Regions from separate parts of the Microbacterium wangruii genome, predicted to be linked through region 2. Evidence: predicted binding sites of a transcription regulator. Region 2 holds the regulator's gene; the other holds the start of a gene.
The links. The regulator LexA, encoded in region 2, represses DNA repair genes until DNA is damaged. The targets are predictions, from matches to a motif close to TCGAACANNTGTTCGA.
Positions count from the first base shown of each region.

Region 1: the regulator LexA is predicted to act here: its motif matches at 2,459-2,474, upstream of QNO26_RS05925 (HNH endonuclease signature motif containing protein).

Region 1 is NZ_CP126742.1:1,261,799-1,267,766, forward strand. Features, by position in the region: gene QNO26_RS05915 (4-hydroxy-3-methylbut-2-enyl diphosphate reductase) at 1-483, shown strand, start outside; gene QNO26_RS05920 (DUF6264 family protein) at 480-1,061, shown strand; gene QNO26_RS05925 (HNH endonuclease signature motif containing protein) at 1,109-2,437, opposite strand; gene fbaA (class II fructose-bisphosphate aldolase) at 2,548-3,579, opposite strand; gene glpX (class II fructose-bisphosphatase) at 3,764-4,753, shown strand; gene QNO26_RS05940 (UDP-N-acetylmuramyl pentapeptide phosphotransferase) at 4,872-5,072, shown strand; gene QNO26_RS05945 (DNA recombination protein RmuC) at 5,083-5,968, opposite strand, start outside.
Region 2 is NZ_CP126742.1:2,182,891-2,188,858, forward strand. Features, by position in the region: gene QNO26_RS10385 (SseB family protein) at 1-437, opposite strand, end outside; gene priA (bifunctional 1-(5-phosphoribosyl)-5-((5-phosphoribosylamino)methylideneamino)imidazole-4-carboxamide isomerase/phosphoribosylanthranilate isomerase PriA) at 421-1,176, opposite strand; gene hisH (imidazole glycerol phosphate synthase subunit HisH) at 1,229-1,885, opposite strand; gene hisB (imidazoleglycerol-phosphate dehydratase HisB) at 1,882-2,493, opposite strand; gene QNO26_RS10405 (histidinol-phosphate transaminase) at 2,490-3,584, opposite strand; gene QNO26_RS10410 (LysM peptidoglycan-binding domain-containing protein) at 3,650-4,009, opposite strand; gene lexA (transcriptional repressor LexA) at 4,264-4,956, shown strand; gene metE (5-methyltetrahydropteroyltriglutamate--homocysteine S-methyltransferase) at 5,039-5,968, opposite strand, start outside.

The sequences.
Region 1 (5,968 bases), 920 kb from region 2:
CTGTCGGTCGACGAGACGATGGAGACCGTGCGCCGTCTGCGTGAGCGCTTCCCGCAGCTGCAGGATCCGCCGTCGGACGACATCTGCTACGCGACCCAGAACCGTCAGGTGGCCATCAAGAAGGTCGCCGTGGGAGCGGACCTCGTGATCGTCGTCGGCTCGGCCAACTCGTCGAACAGCGTGCGGCTGGTGGAGGTGGCGCTGGAGTACGGCGCGAAGGCCGCCTACCGCGTGGACTACGCCCACGAGATCAAGCAGCAGTGGCTCGACGGCGTCGAGACGGTCGGCGTGACCAGCGGTGCATCGGTGCCCGAGGTGCTCGTCACCGAGGTGCTCGAGGATCTGGCCGGTGCCGGCTACCGCGACGTCGAGGAAGTGCGCACGGCGGAGGAGGACCTGCTGTTCTCCCTGCCGAAGGAGCTGCGTCACGACGCCTCCGGCAAGCGGGACGACCGTGCACTCGGCGGGCGGGGTCGCCCGTGAGCGACATCGATCCGCGCCCGCGGCCGCAGTATGGCGAGTACGCCACCCCGGAGGAGCAGCGGGCGCGCATCGCGCAACCGGATGCCACCGACGCGCTGTCGTCGGGCGTGGCGCCGCAGGCCGGGATGCACGACGCGTCGCAGCCGCGGGGAGGCTCTGCGCCGTTCCCCGCGGAGCCCGCGACGTCAGCGGTGGCACGGCCGACCCGCATGGCCGACCGGGTCATCACACTGGCGCTGCTGGCATACGGGCTCGTGACCGTGCTGGTGGCGGCGCCGCAGATGCTCGACGTGGGCGCCTTCGCGCAGACGATGTTCCAGACCCTCGGCGTCGACGCGCAGTTGGCCGACCCCGAATCCGGGCGCGGCTGGGGTGTGGCCGCGGCAACGGCTCTCGCCGGAGGCTGGGTGCTCACGGCCTGGCTGTCGTGGCGGAGCCTGGCGGCTCGGCGACTGACGTGGTGGATTCCGCTCGTCGGCGGCATCCTGTTCAACTTCGTCTCGGGCACGCTGATGGTGATCCCCATCATGAACGACCCGGCCGCTTGGGAAGCGCTGCAGCGCACCGTCTCAGGCTGATCCGACCGCTCGCCGCCCGTGTGGCGTGACAGCGCCGCGCACCGACATCAGAACGGCGGCGGATCGCAGGTCGGTGCGAACCGCACCGCCGTGACCGGCGTGTCCACGTAGCTCCGCCCGGTCGGACTCGTCCACTCGAGCACGCCACCGCCTCGCTGGCGCACCCGCCACGCGGAGGCGTGCTTGAGCGAGTGATGTCGCCTGCACAGGTGGGCGAGATTCTCTGCGCTGGTGGCGCCGCCGAGCGCCGCATCATGCGTGTGGTCGATATCGCACCGCCGTGCGGGCTGGCGACAGCCGGGGAAGCGGCAATGCTCGTCACGCACGCGCAGCACGCGGCGGAGGTTTTCGCTCGGCCGGTAGCGGTCGACGGCGAGGACGACACCGCTCACCGGGTGAGTCATCACGCGGTCCCAGCCGACGGCGTGGCCGGCGAGCCGTCGCGCCGTCTGCGCGTCGATCGGGCCGGAACCTGCCAGGCGCGCGCCTCCGTCGGTGCGGCCGGCGAGCGTGAGCACCGGCACACTCACCTGCACCTGTGCGCGGATGGCAGCCAGGCCGTCGCCGGAGGCGATCGGGCCGCCCCCGAGCGCCAGATCGCAGAGGACGTCGGCGCGGATCTGGTCGATCGTTCGGCGATCGTCATCCGTGGCGTCCGTGGCGTCCGTGGCGTCCGTGGCGTCCGTGGCACCCGCGGCGCGCTCGGCATCGTGGGTCGTGCGGCGGATGACGCCCGCCATCGTCGTCAGGCGATCGTGGATGCCGTGGGCGAGGACGGCGGGGAGCGTGGCGAGCAACTCAGCCATGCCGTCGCCGACGTCGCGCACGATCACCGCGCGGCGTGCACGTGCCGCACGATGGCGCGCTTCTCGATCACCGCGCTCCGCCTGCTCGGCGAGGGTGCCGAGGACCGCGCGCAGGCGGGCAGGGGTCTCAGCTTCTGCGAGCGCTACGGCCGAGGCCTCGAAGGCCGCCCGCTGGGCGTCGTCACCGATGCCCTGCCCGGCATCCACGATCGCGGACGCGTGAGCGGCCTCGATGCGTCCGTCGGCGAGGGCGGCATGGGTGGCAGGGAACCGCTGCGTGAGAGTCCAGGCCTCGGAGATGCGGCGCTGGACGGTGCGGTCGCCGGCGTGCAGGGCGGCACCGATCTCGGCGGCGACCGTGCGCAGCGCCATCTCGCGCTCGCGCTCGCGGAGGGGAAGTGAACCGGCGGCCTCGTCTGCGAGGTCGAAGGCCGCGGTGAGCAGCGACGCCTCGAGAGCGCGGAACCCGGCGATCGCCGATCGCACGCCGCCGAGTGCGGTCACGAGTGCGTGCAGCGCAGCGGTGTCGACCTCCGCCTGCGGGGCCTTGCGCGTCGTGTCCGTTGCCATGCGACCATTGTCGCGCGAACCTCGGACATTCGTTCGAATGTACGCGCTCCGTGCCGGCACGCAGAACGCCCCGACCACCAGGGCCGGGGCGTTCTCGCGTTGCGAAGGTGTCAGGCGCCGAGCGACTTGCCGTAGGAACCCAGCTGCTGGGTCGCCTCGACGACGCGGGTGGCCATCGCCGACTCGGCGACCTTGCCCCAGGCGCGGGGGTCGTAGGCCTTCTTGTTGCCGACCTCGCCGTCGATCTTGAGCACGCCGTCGTAGTTCTGGAACATGTACCCGGCGACGGCACGCGTGAAGGCGTACTGCGTGTCGGTGTCGATGTTCATCTTCACGACGCCGTTGGCGACGGCCAGGGCGATCTCCTCGGGCGTCGAGCCGCTGCCACCGTGGAACACCAGGTCGAGGGGCTTCTGGCCGGTGCCGAAGCGCGCGGCGATGCCTTCCTGGATCTCGCCGAGGAGTTCGGGCTTGAGCTTCACGTTGCCGGGCTTGTAGACGCCGTGCACGTTGCCGAAGGTGAGCGCGGCGATCCAGCGGCCCTGGTCGCCGAGACCGAGTGCCTCGACCACCTGGGCGACGTCGTTGGTCGTCGTGTACAGCGCGTCGTTGGTGCCCTCGTGCTTGACGCCGTCCTCCTCGCCGCCGACGACGCCGATCTCGACCTCGAGGATGGCGCTGATGGCCTTCATGCGGGGGAGCAGCGTCTGGGCGATCTCGATGTTCTCGGCGAGCGGCACCGCGGAGCCATCCCACATGTGGGACTGGAAGATCGGGTTGCGGCCGGCCCTGACCTCTTCTTCGGAGGCGGCGATCAGCGGCAGCAGGAAGTCGTCCAGCGCGGGCTTGGGGCAGTGGTCGGTGTGCAGGGCGACCGTGATCGGGTAGTTCTTCGCGACCTCGGTGACGAACTTGGCCATGGCGATGGCACCGGTGGCGCGGCCCTTGACGGTGTGGCCGGCGAAGTAGTCCGCGCCGCCCGTGGTGACCTGGATGATGCCGTCGGAGCCGGCTTCGGTGAGTCCCTGCAGCACGGCGTTGATGGACTGCGAGCTGGCGGCGTTGATCGCCGGGTATGCGAATCCGCCGGCCTTCGCACGGTCCAGCATTTCGGCATACTGCTCGGGGGTTGCGACGGGCATGTCAGCTCCTAAAGTCGGCGGTTGATCCTGCTTCACTCTAGCGAAGCGGGCCCACTCGGTCCCGGGGGTCGGCCGTGGCAAACGGCCGCGTGCACATAACGAGCCGGAAAGAACCGCGTTTCCTTCGCTCTCCGACAGCGCCATACCCGGGCGCGTCGGCACCGCGCGGCATAGGCTGTGCCCCATGGTGAGCCTGACCGCGGATATGAGTCCCCTGCACCCCGACCGCAACCTCGCTCTGGAGCTCGTGCGAGCGACCGAAGCGGCAGCGATCCGGTCGGTGCCGTTCATCGGCCGCGGGCAGAAGGAGCTCGCCGACGGGGCGGCCGTGGACGCGATGCGCGCGTTCCTGACCACCGTCAACTTCGACGGCACGATCGTGATCGGCGAGGGCGAGAAGGACAACGCGCCCATGCTGTTCAACGGCGAGCGTGTCGGGACCGGTCGCGGGCCGCAGTGCGATGTCGCGGTGGACCCCATCGACGGCACCTCGCTCACCGCCGCAGGTCGCAACAACGCGCTGTCGGTGCTGGCGGTCTCGGAGCACGGCACCATGCTCGACGCCTCCACCGTCTTCTACATGGACAAGCTGGTCACCGGGCCGGCCGGGGTGGGCGTCGTCGACATCCGCCTGCCGATCGGGGAGAACATCCGCCGGCTGGCGAAGGCGCTGGGCAAGCCCGTCGACGAGATCGTCGTGTCGGTGCTGCACCGCCCCCGTCACGACCGCCTCATCGAGGAGATCCGCGAGGCCGGCGCCGGCACCCGGCTGATGAGCGACGGCGACGTCGCCGGCGGGATCAACGCCGCACGCCACAACGCCCGCACCGACATGTGCGTGGGAATCGGCGGCAGCCCGGAGGGCATCGTCACCGCGTGCGCGATCAAGGCGCTGGGCGGTCACATCCAGGGGCGGCTGTGGCCGCGGGACGACGACGAGAAGCAGCTGGGTCTGGATGCCGGGCTCAAGGTCGACGGCGAGGTGTACGAGGCCGACGACCTGGTGACCGGGACGAACACGATCTTCGTCGCGACCGGCGTCACCAACGGCGAGCTGGTGGCTGGTGTGCGCAGGGAAGGCGACCACATCTACACCGAGTCGGTCGTGCTGCGCGGCGCGTCCGGGACGCTCCGCCGCATCACGTCGGAGCACCTCACATCGAAGTGGCTCTGACCCCGAGGGCAGACGTGATGGGTCTGTGACCCTTCTCCCAGCGTTGCCTCTGGCACAATGGGGATCGGTGTCGACGGCGATGCACATCATCGCTTCCGAGTTCCGAGGGGATCCACACATGAGCACTCAGGTGAACGGCCCGAAGACCGGGCAGATGCCCGTGATCATCTCGACCGACCCCGCTCGACGCCCCGACGTCCTGTTCCGCCGCCGGACCCCTGAGGGTCATCAGGTGAGCGCGTGGTGGATGATCGGTGCCTTCCTCGGTGTGTCGGCTGCCGTCATCGGTCTCATGACCTTCTTCCCCGGCGGGCTCTGAGCCCGACCGCTCAGTCCTCCGCCACGCGGTCGCGCACCTCACCGACATCGGCGATGAGCGCCGGCTCGGCCTGATCGAACTCCGGCGCGGTCAGCCGACGCGGCGTGCTCTCGATCACTGCGGGCGCGGCGACCACATCGAGCTTGGTCTCGTCGATGCCGGGGAACCGCCGCGCGGTCACCAGCACCCTGCTCTCGAGGGAGCCCACGAGCTTGTTGTACGACTCCACGGTGCGTTCGATCGCCCGGCGCATGTCGTCGGCGTGGCCCGTCAGCGAGCCCAGGCGTTCATACAGCTGCGTGCCGAGGGCCAGCAGTTCCCTGGCCTCCTCGGAGACGTCCTGCTGCGTCCAGGTGTACGCGACGGTCTTGAGCACCGCCCACAGATTCACCGGTGACGCCAGGGCGACGCGCTTGCCGAAGGCGTGATCGAGCAGTGCCGGGTCCTGCGCGAGCGCGGCCGAGAGCAGCGATTCGCTCGGAACGAAGCAGATGACGAACTCGGGACTGGCATCCAGGCCTGCCCAGTACGCCTTCTTCGACAGGGCGTCCACGTGCGCGCGCACCGCCTTCACGTGCCGGTCCAGCAGGGCCTGTCGGCGTGCGCCCTCCTCGCCCTGAGCCGTCTCGGGGATGGCCGTCGCTTCGAGGTAGGAGTCGAGCGGCACCTTCGCATCGAGGGCCAGCGCTTTGCCCCCGGGGAGGCGGATGATCATGTCGGGCCGGCCGGCACCGGCATCCGAGGAGACGGAGGACTGCAGGTCGAAGTCGACGTAGCGGGTCAGGCCCGCGGACTCCACGATGCGGCGCAGCTGGGTTTCGCCCCACACGCCACGGGTGGCGTTGGAGCGCAACGCGCCGGCGAGCGACTCGGTGGTCGAGCGCAGTGCCTCGTCG
Region 2 (5,968 bases):
ACGATGAGGTCGGTGTCGTCATGGGCCGCCGCGAGCGCGGTGCGCATGCCGTCGGCGGGTACGGGACGGGCGGTGGCATCCCACCGCTGCATCGCCTGCACCGAGGTGAACACGGGCAGCACGCTGCGTCCATCGGGCGCGGCGACGGTGACGATCGAGAGCTCCTGCGTCTTGTCGACGGCGAGCCCGGTCGGACCGACCCCCTCGTCGCCCTTCTCCGCCACGAGCGGGATCAGCAGCCTCGCCTGCCGATAGGCGTCGACCACGGCGACCTGGTCGCCCTCGCCCGCCCGGAACGCGAGGAGCGCCGCCAGCAGTGCCGGGTCGGCGGACCCGTCATCCCCGGCGTGCGGGTTGGATTGGAAGCTGCGTCCCTCCCACGCGACCCCGGCGGAGTCGGCGGTGTTGCCGCAGTGGTCCTCAGAAGCCGGCGACATCCAGCGCCTCGGCCAGGGTGAACGCCTCGGCATAGAGGGCCTTGCCCACGATGGCGCCCTCCACCCCCAGCGGCACGAGCTCGCGCAGTGCGGCGATGTCGTCGAGGCTCGAGATGCCTCCGGATGCCACGACCGGCTTCGGGGTGCGGGAGGCGAATTCGCGCAGCAGCTCGAGGTTCGGGCCGCGCAGAGTGCCGTCCTTGGTGACGTCGGTGAGCACGTAACGGGTGCAGCCGGCCGCTTCGAGGCGGTCGAGCACCTCCCACAGGTCTCCGCCGTCGCGGGTCCAGCCCCGGGCGGCGAGCGTCGTGCCGCGCACATCCAGCCCGACCGCGATCGCGTCGCCGTAGCGCGCGATGACGTCGGCGGCCCATTCGGGGTTCTCCAGCGCCGCGGTGCCGAGGTTGATGCGGCTCGCTCCGCTTTCGAGCGCGGCCTCGAGCGAGCGGTCATCGCGGATGCCGCCGGAGAGCTCCACCTGCACGCCCTTGACGTTGCGCACCTGCTTGATGACCTTGCGCAGCACCGCCGTGTTGTTGCCGCGACCGAACGCCGCATCCAGGTCGACGAGGTGGATCCACTGCGCCCCCTGCCGGGCCCAGGCCATCGCGGCGTCGACGGGGTCGCCGTAGGTCGTCTCGGAACCCGCCTCGCCCTGCGTCAGGCGCACGGCCTTGCCGGCGGCGACGTCGACGGCGGGGAGGAGGATCAGCTCAGGGGTGGACGCGAAATCGTTCATGGCTCCAGGTGCGGGCTCGGGATGCGCAGCGTCAGGCCGCGCAGGCACGATGTCAGACAGTAGTCGGGCGCAGCGCGCCGATCCAATTGGACAGCAGACGGATGCCGGCTTCGCCGGACTTCTCCGGGTGGAACTGGGTGGCCGAGAGCGGCCCGTTCTCGACGGCGGCGAGGAACGGCGCACCGTGACGGCTCCAGGTGAGGGCCGGCGCGGGGAACGGCGGGATGACGTCGAGCTCCCACGACTGCGCGGCGTAGGAGTGCACGAAGTAGAACCGCTCCTGCTCGAGCCCGCGGAAGAGCACCGACCCCTCGCCGGGCTCGACGGTGTTCCAGCCCATGTGCGGCAGGATCGGGGCGTCGAGCTCGGTGACGGCGCCGGGCCATTCACCCAGGCCGGCGGTGTCCTCGCCGCGCTCGACGCCGTGCTCGAACATCACCTGCATGCCCACGCAGATGCCCAGCACCGGCAGTCCCCCGGCCAGTCGCCGGTCGATGAGCTCATCGGCACGGCTGGCACGCAGCGCGTCCATCACGGCGCGGAAGGCACCCACCCCCGGGACGACGAGCCCGTCGGCGTCGCGGATGAGTCCGCGGTCAGCCGTGAGCCGTGCATCGGCCCCGGCGGCGACGAGCGCCTTCACCGCGGAGTGGACGTTGCCCGATCCGTAGTCGAGCACCGCAACGAGAGGCCGGGCGGCCTCGCTCACAGAGCGCCCTTCGTGCTGGGGATGCCCTGCACGAGCGGGTCGAGGGCCTTGGCCTGGCGGAACGCTCGCGCGAACGCCTTGTACTCCGCCTCGGCGATGTGATGCGGATCGCGACCTCCCAGCACCCTGACGTGCACGGTCATTCCGGCGTGGAAGGTGATCGCCTCGAACGTGTGACGCACGAGCGAGCCCGTGAAGTGGCCGCCGATCAGGTGGAACTCGTAGCCGGCGGGCTCCCCCGTGTGCACGAGGTAGGGCCGGCCGCTGATGTCGACGACGGCCTGAGCCAACGCCTCGTCCAGAGGCACCAGCGCGTCGCCGTAGCGGGAGATCCCGCTCTTGTCGCCCAGTGCTTCGCGGATCGCCTGGCCGAGCACGATCGCGACGTCCTCGACGGTGTGGTGCGCGTCGATGTCGGTGTCGCCGGAGGCCCGCACCGTGAGGTCGGTCAGCGAGTGCTTCGCGAAGGCGGTCAGCAGGTGGTCGAAGAAGGGCACGCTCGTGTCGATGTGGCTGCGACCGGTGCCGTCGAGGTCGAGGTCGAGCTCGACGGACGATTCGCTGGTGGCGCGGCGCACAGACGCGGTGCGCGCCTCGGGACGGGTCATGACCCCGAGTCTATCGACGCCAGCGCGTCGAGGAACGCGGTCGTCTCCTGCTCGGTCCCCGCCGTCACCCGGAGGTGGTGCGGGATGCCGACGTCGCGGATGAGCACTCCCCTGTCGTAGAGCGCCTGCCACGTGGCGGCGGGGTCGGCGACGCCGCCGAACAGCACGAAGTTCGTCCACGACTCGTGGGGCTCGTATCCCAGCGCCTCCAGGGTCGCCGAGATGCGGTCGCGCTGGGAGACGATCTCGTCGACCATGCCCAGCATGACCGGCGCGTGCCGCAGCGCGGCGGTGGCGGCCGCCTGAGTGAGTGCGCTGAGGTGGTACGGCAGCCGCACCAGCCGCAGGGCGTCGATCAGCGCGGGATCGGCTGCGAGGTATCCCACCCGCGCTCCGGCGAAGGCGAAGGCCTTGCTCATGGTGCGGGACACCACGAGCCGCTCGCGCCCCGGCATCAGCGTCACCGCCGACCGCGCGTCGCGTGGGGCGAACTCGACGTACGCCTCATCGACGATCACGACACCGGCTGTGGCCTCGTAGACCGCCTCGACCACGTCGAGTGACAGCGGCGTTCCGGTGGGGTTGTTCGGCGCGCAGAGGAAGACCACGTCGGGCGCCGCCTCCGCGACCTGCGATGCCGCGTCGTCGGGAGCGAGGGTGAAGTCGTGCGCGCGGTGACCGGCGACCCAGGTGGCTCCCGTCCCCCGCGTCAACAGCGGGTACATCGAGTAGGTCGGCGCGAAGGAGAACGCGGTGCGGCCGGGACCGGCGAACGCCTGCAGCACATGCTGCAGCACCTCGTTCGAGCCGTTCGCCGCCCAGATCTGGTCGCGGGACAGGCCGTGGCCGAGGTACTCGGCGAAGGCCTCGCGCAGCGCCGTGAACTCGCGGTCGGGGTAACGGTTCACGTCGCGCAGCGCACGAGCGACGGCGTCGAGGATGTCGCCCGCGACCTCGTCGGGAACCGGATGCGTGTTCTCGTTGACGTTCAGAGCGACGGGGAGTGCCGCCTGCGGAGCGCCGTACGGCGTCTGGCCGCGCAGATCGTCGCGGAGGGGGAGGTCGTTGAGACTCGGGATCACCCCTCCCATGCTAGCCAGCCCGGCCATCAGTGGGCTCGGCCCCAGGTCGGAACGTATCGCCCTCGCACCCGGCCTCACGGCGCGGCGGTGTACTCCCAGGGGATGGACAGTCGCTGACCGGCGGCGACCACGGAGGACTCGAGGGCGTTCAGCCGCACGATCTCGTGGATGACGTCGCGCGGGTCGGCCTGGGGCGCGACCTCTTCGGCGATCGACCACAGCGATTCGCCCGCAGCGACGGTGACCATCTGGAACGAGCCGGCCGGAGCGGAGCGGTCCCCGCTGGCGAGTGCACCTCCCCCACTGAGGGCGGCGGCGCCGACGGCGATGACGATGGGGAGGGCGGCGAGACCGGTGAACACCCGGCGACCGCGGGCGGTGAGCCGCAGCCGCGTGGCGGACGACGTCGGTCCGGCGAGCTGGATGGTGGTCATGGAGTCCTCCTCTGTGGCGATCTTCGCATCCGACCTTCGGCCAGGAAGGCCGGATGCGAAGTTCTTTTCCGAAGTTATCTTCGATGTTCTAGGGTGTCAAGCACGGGACCGGTCGGATATCGAATCGCACGCGACACGCGTGGACCTCTGCGCCGCGGCATCCGGCACCGGATACGGTTTCGATAGGAGCACCCCATCACGGACCTCCGACATTCGAAGACGCTGCCTCGCGCGGCGAGACGGGAGAAGGCTCGATGACCGACGCGACACCGGCCGGCCGCGAGCGGGACAAGCCGCAGACGCGGCGGCGCAAGAGCCTCAGCGAGAAGCAGCTGGCGATCCTCGAGGTCATCCAGCGCTCGATCGCACGGCATGGCTACCCGCCGAGCATGAGGGAGATCGGCGACGCGGTGGGACTCAAATCGCTGTCGAGCGTGACCCACCAGCTCAATCAGCTCGAGCTGAGCGGATACCTCCGGCGCGACCCCGGCAAGACGCGCGCCATGGAGGTGCTGATCGACCTGCCCGGCTCTGCCGCCGAGAATCCTGCCGATGCCGCGCCCAGCGTCGGCGACGCCGCGCTCGTGCCGCTCGTCGGCCGCATCGCCGCGGGCGTGCCGATCACCGCCGACCAGCAGGTGGAGGAGATCTTCCCGCTGCCGCGCCAGCTGGTGGGCAAGGGTGACCTGTTCATGCTGAAGGTCAGCGGCGAATCGATGATCGATGCCGCGATCTGCGACGGCGACTGGGTGGTCGTCCGCTCGCAGCCCACAGCCGACAACGGCGACATCGTCGCGGCGATGCTCGACGGCGAGGCGACGGTCAAGACGTTCCGCCAGCGCGACGGTCACACGTGGCTGCTGCCGCGCAACAGCGCGTTCGAGCCGATCCTGGGCGACGAGTCGGTCGTGCTGGGCAAGGTGGTGGCGGTGCTGCGCGCGGTATAGCCGCGACCGCGCGTACGCCGCGTGACATGACGAGGGGATGCCGCACTGCCGCGGCATCCCCTCGTGCGTCCCCGCCGGGAGGTCAGGCCCGCACCGCCACCTCCTCGCGCACCACGCGCGCGGCTGAGACGAGGTTCTCCAGCGACGCGACCGTCTCGGCATAGCCGCGGGTCTTCAGTCCGCAGTCGGGGTTGACCCACACCTGGCCGATCGGCAGCTCGGTGACGGCGCGCCACAGGAGGCCCGCGATCTCGTCGACGGACGGCACCCGGGGCGAGTGGATGTCGTACACGCCTGGCCCGACGCCGCGCGCGAAGCCCGAGGAGCGGATGTCGCCGATCACCTCGCCACGGCTGCGGGCCGCTTCGATGGAGGTGACATCGGCGTCCAGCGCAGCGATCGCATCGATGACGACGGCGAACTCCGAATAGCACAGGTGCGTGTGCACCTGGGTGGCGGGGACGGCGCCCGCGGTGGCGAGACGGAACGCACCGACCGACCACTCCAGGTAGTGCGGCTGGTCGGCGCTCTTCAGCGGCAGCAGCTCGCGCAGGGCGGGCTCGTCCACCTGGATGATGCGGATGCCGGCCGCCTCGAGGTCGGCGATCTCATCGCGGAGGGCGAGCGCCACCTGGTCCGCGGTCTCGCCCAGCGGCTGATCGTCGCGCACGAACGACCACGCCAGAATGGTCACCGGCCCCGTCAGCATCCCCTTCACCGGAGCCGCGGTGAGGCTCTGGGCGTAGGCCGACCACCCCACGGTGATGGGGGCCGGCCGAGAGACGTCTCCCCACAGGATCGACGGGCGGGTGGCCCGCGATCCGTAGGACTGCACCCAGCCGTTGCGGGTGACGGCGAAGCCGTCGAGGTTCTCGGCGAAGTACTGCACCATGTCGTTGCGCTCCGCCTCGCCGTGCACCAGCACGTCCAGCCCCAGGCGCTCCTGCAGCTCGATCACCCGGCGGATCTCGTCGCGCAGGAAGCCGTCGTACTGCGCGGCGGTCAGTTCTCC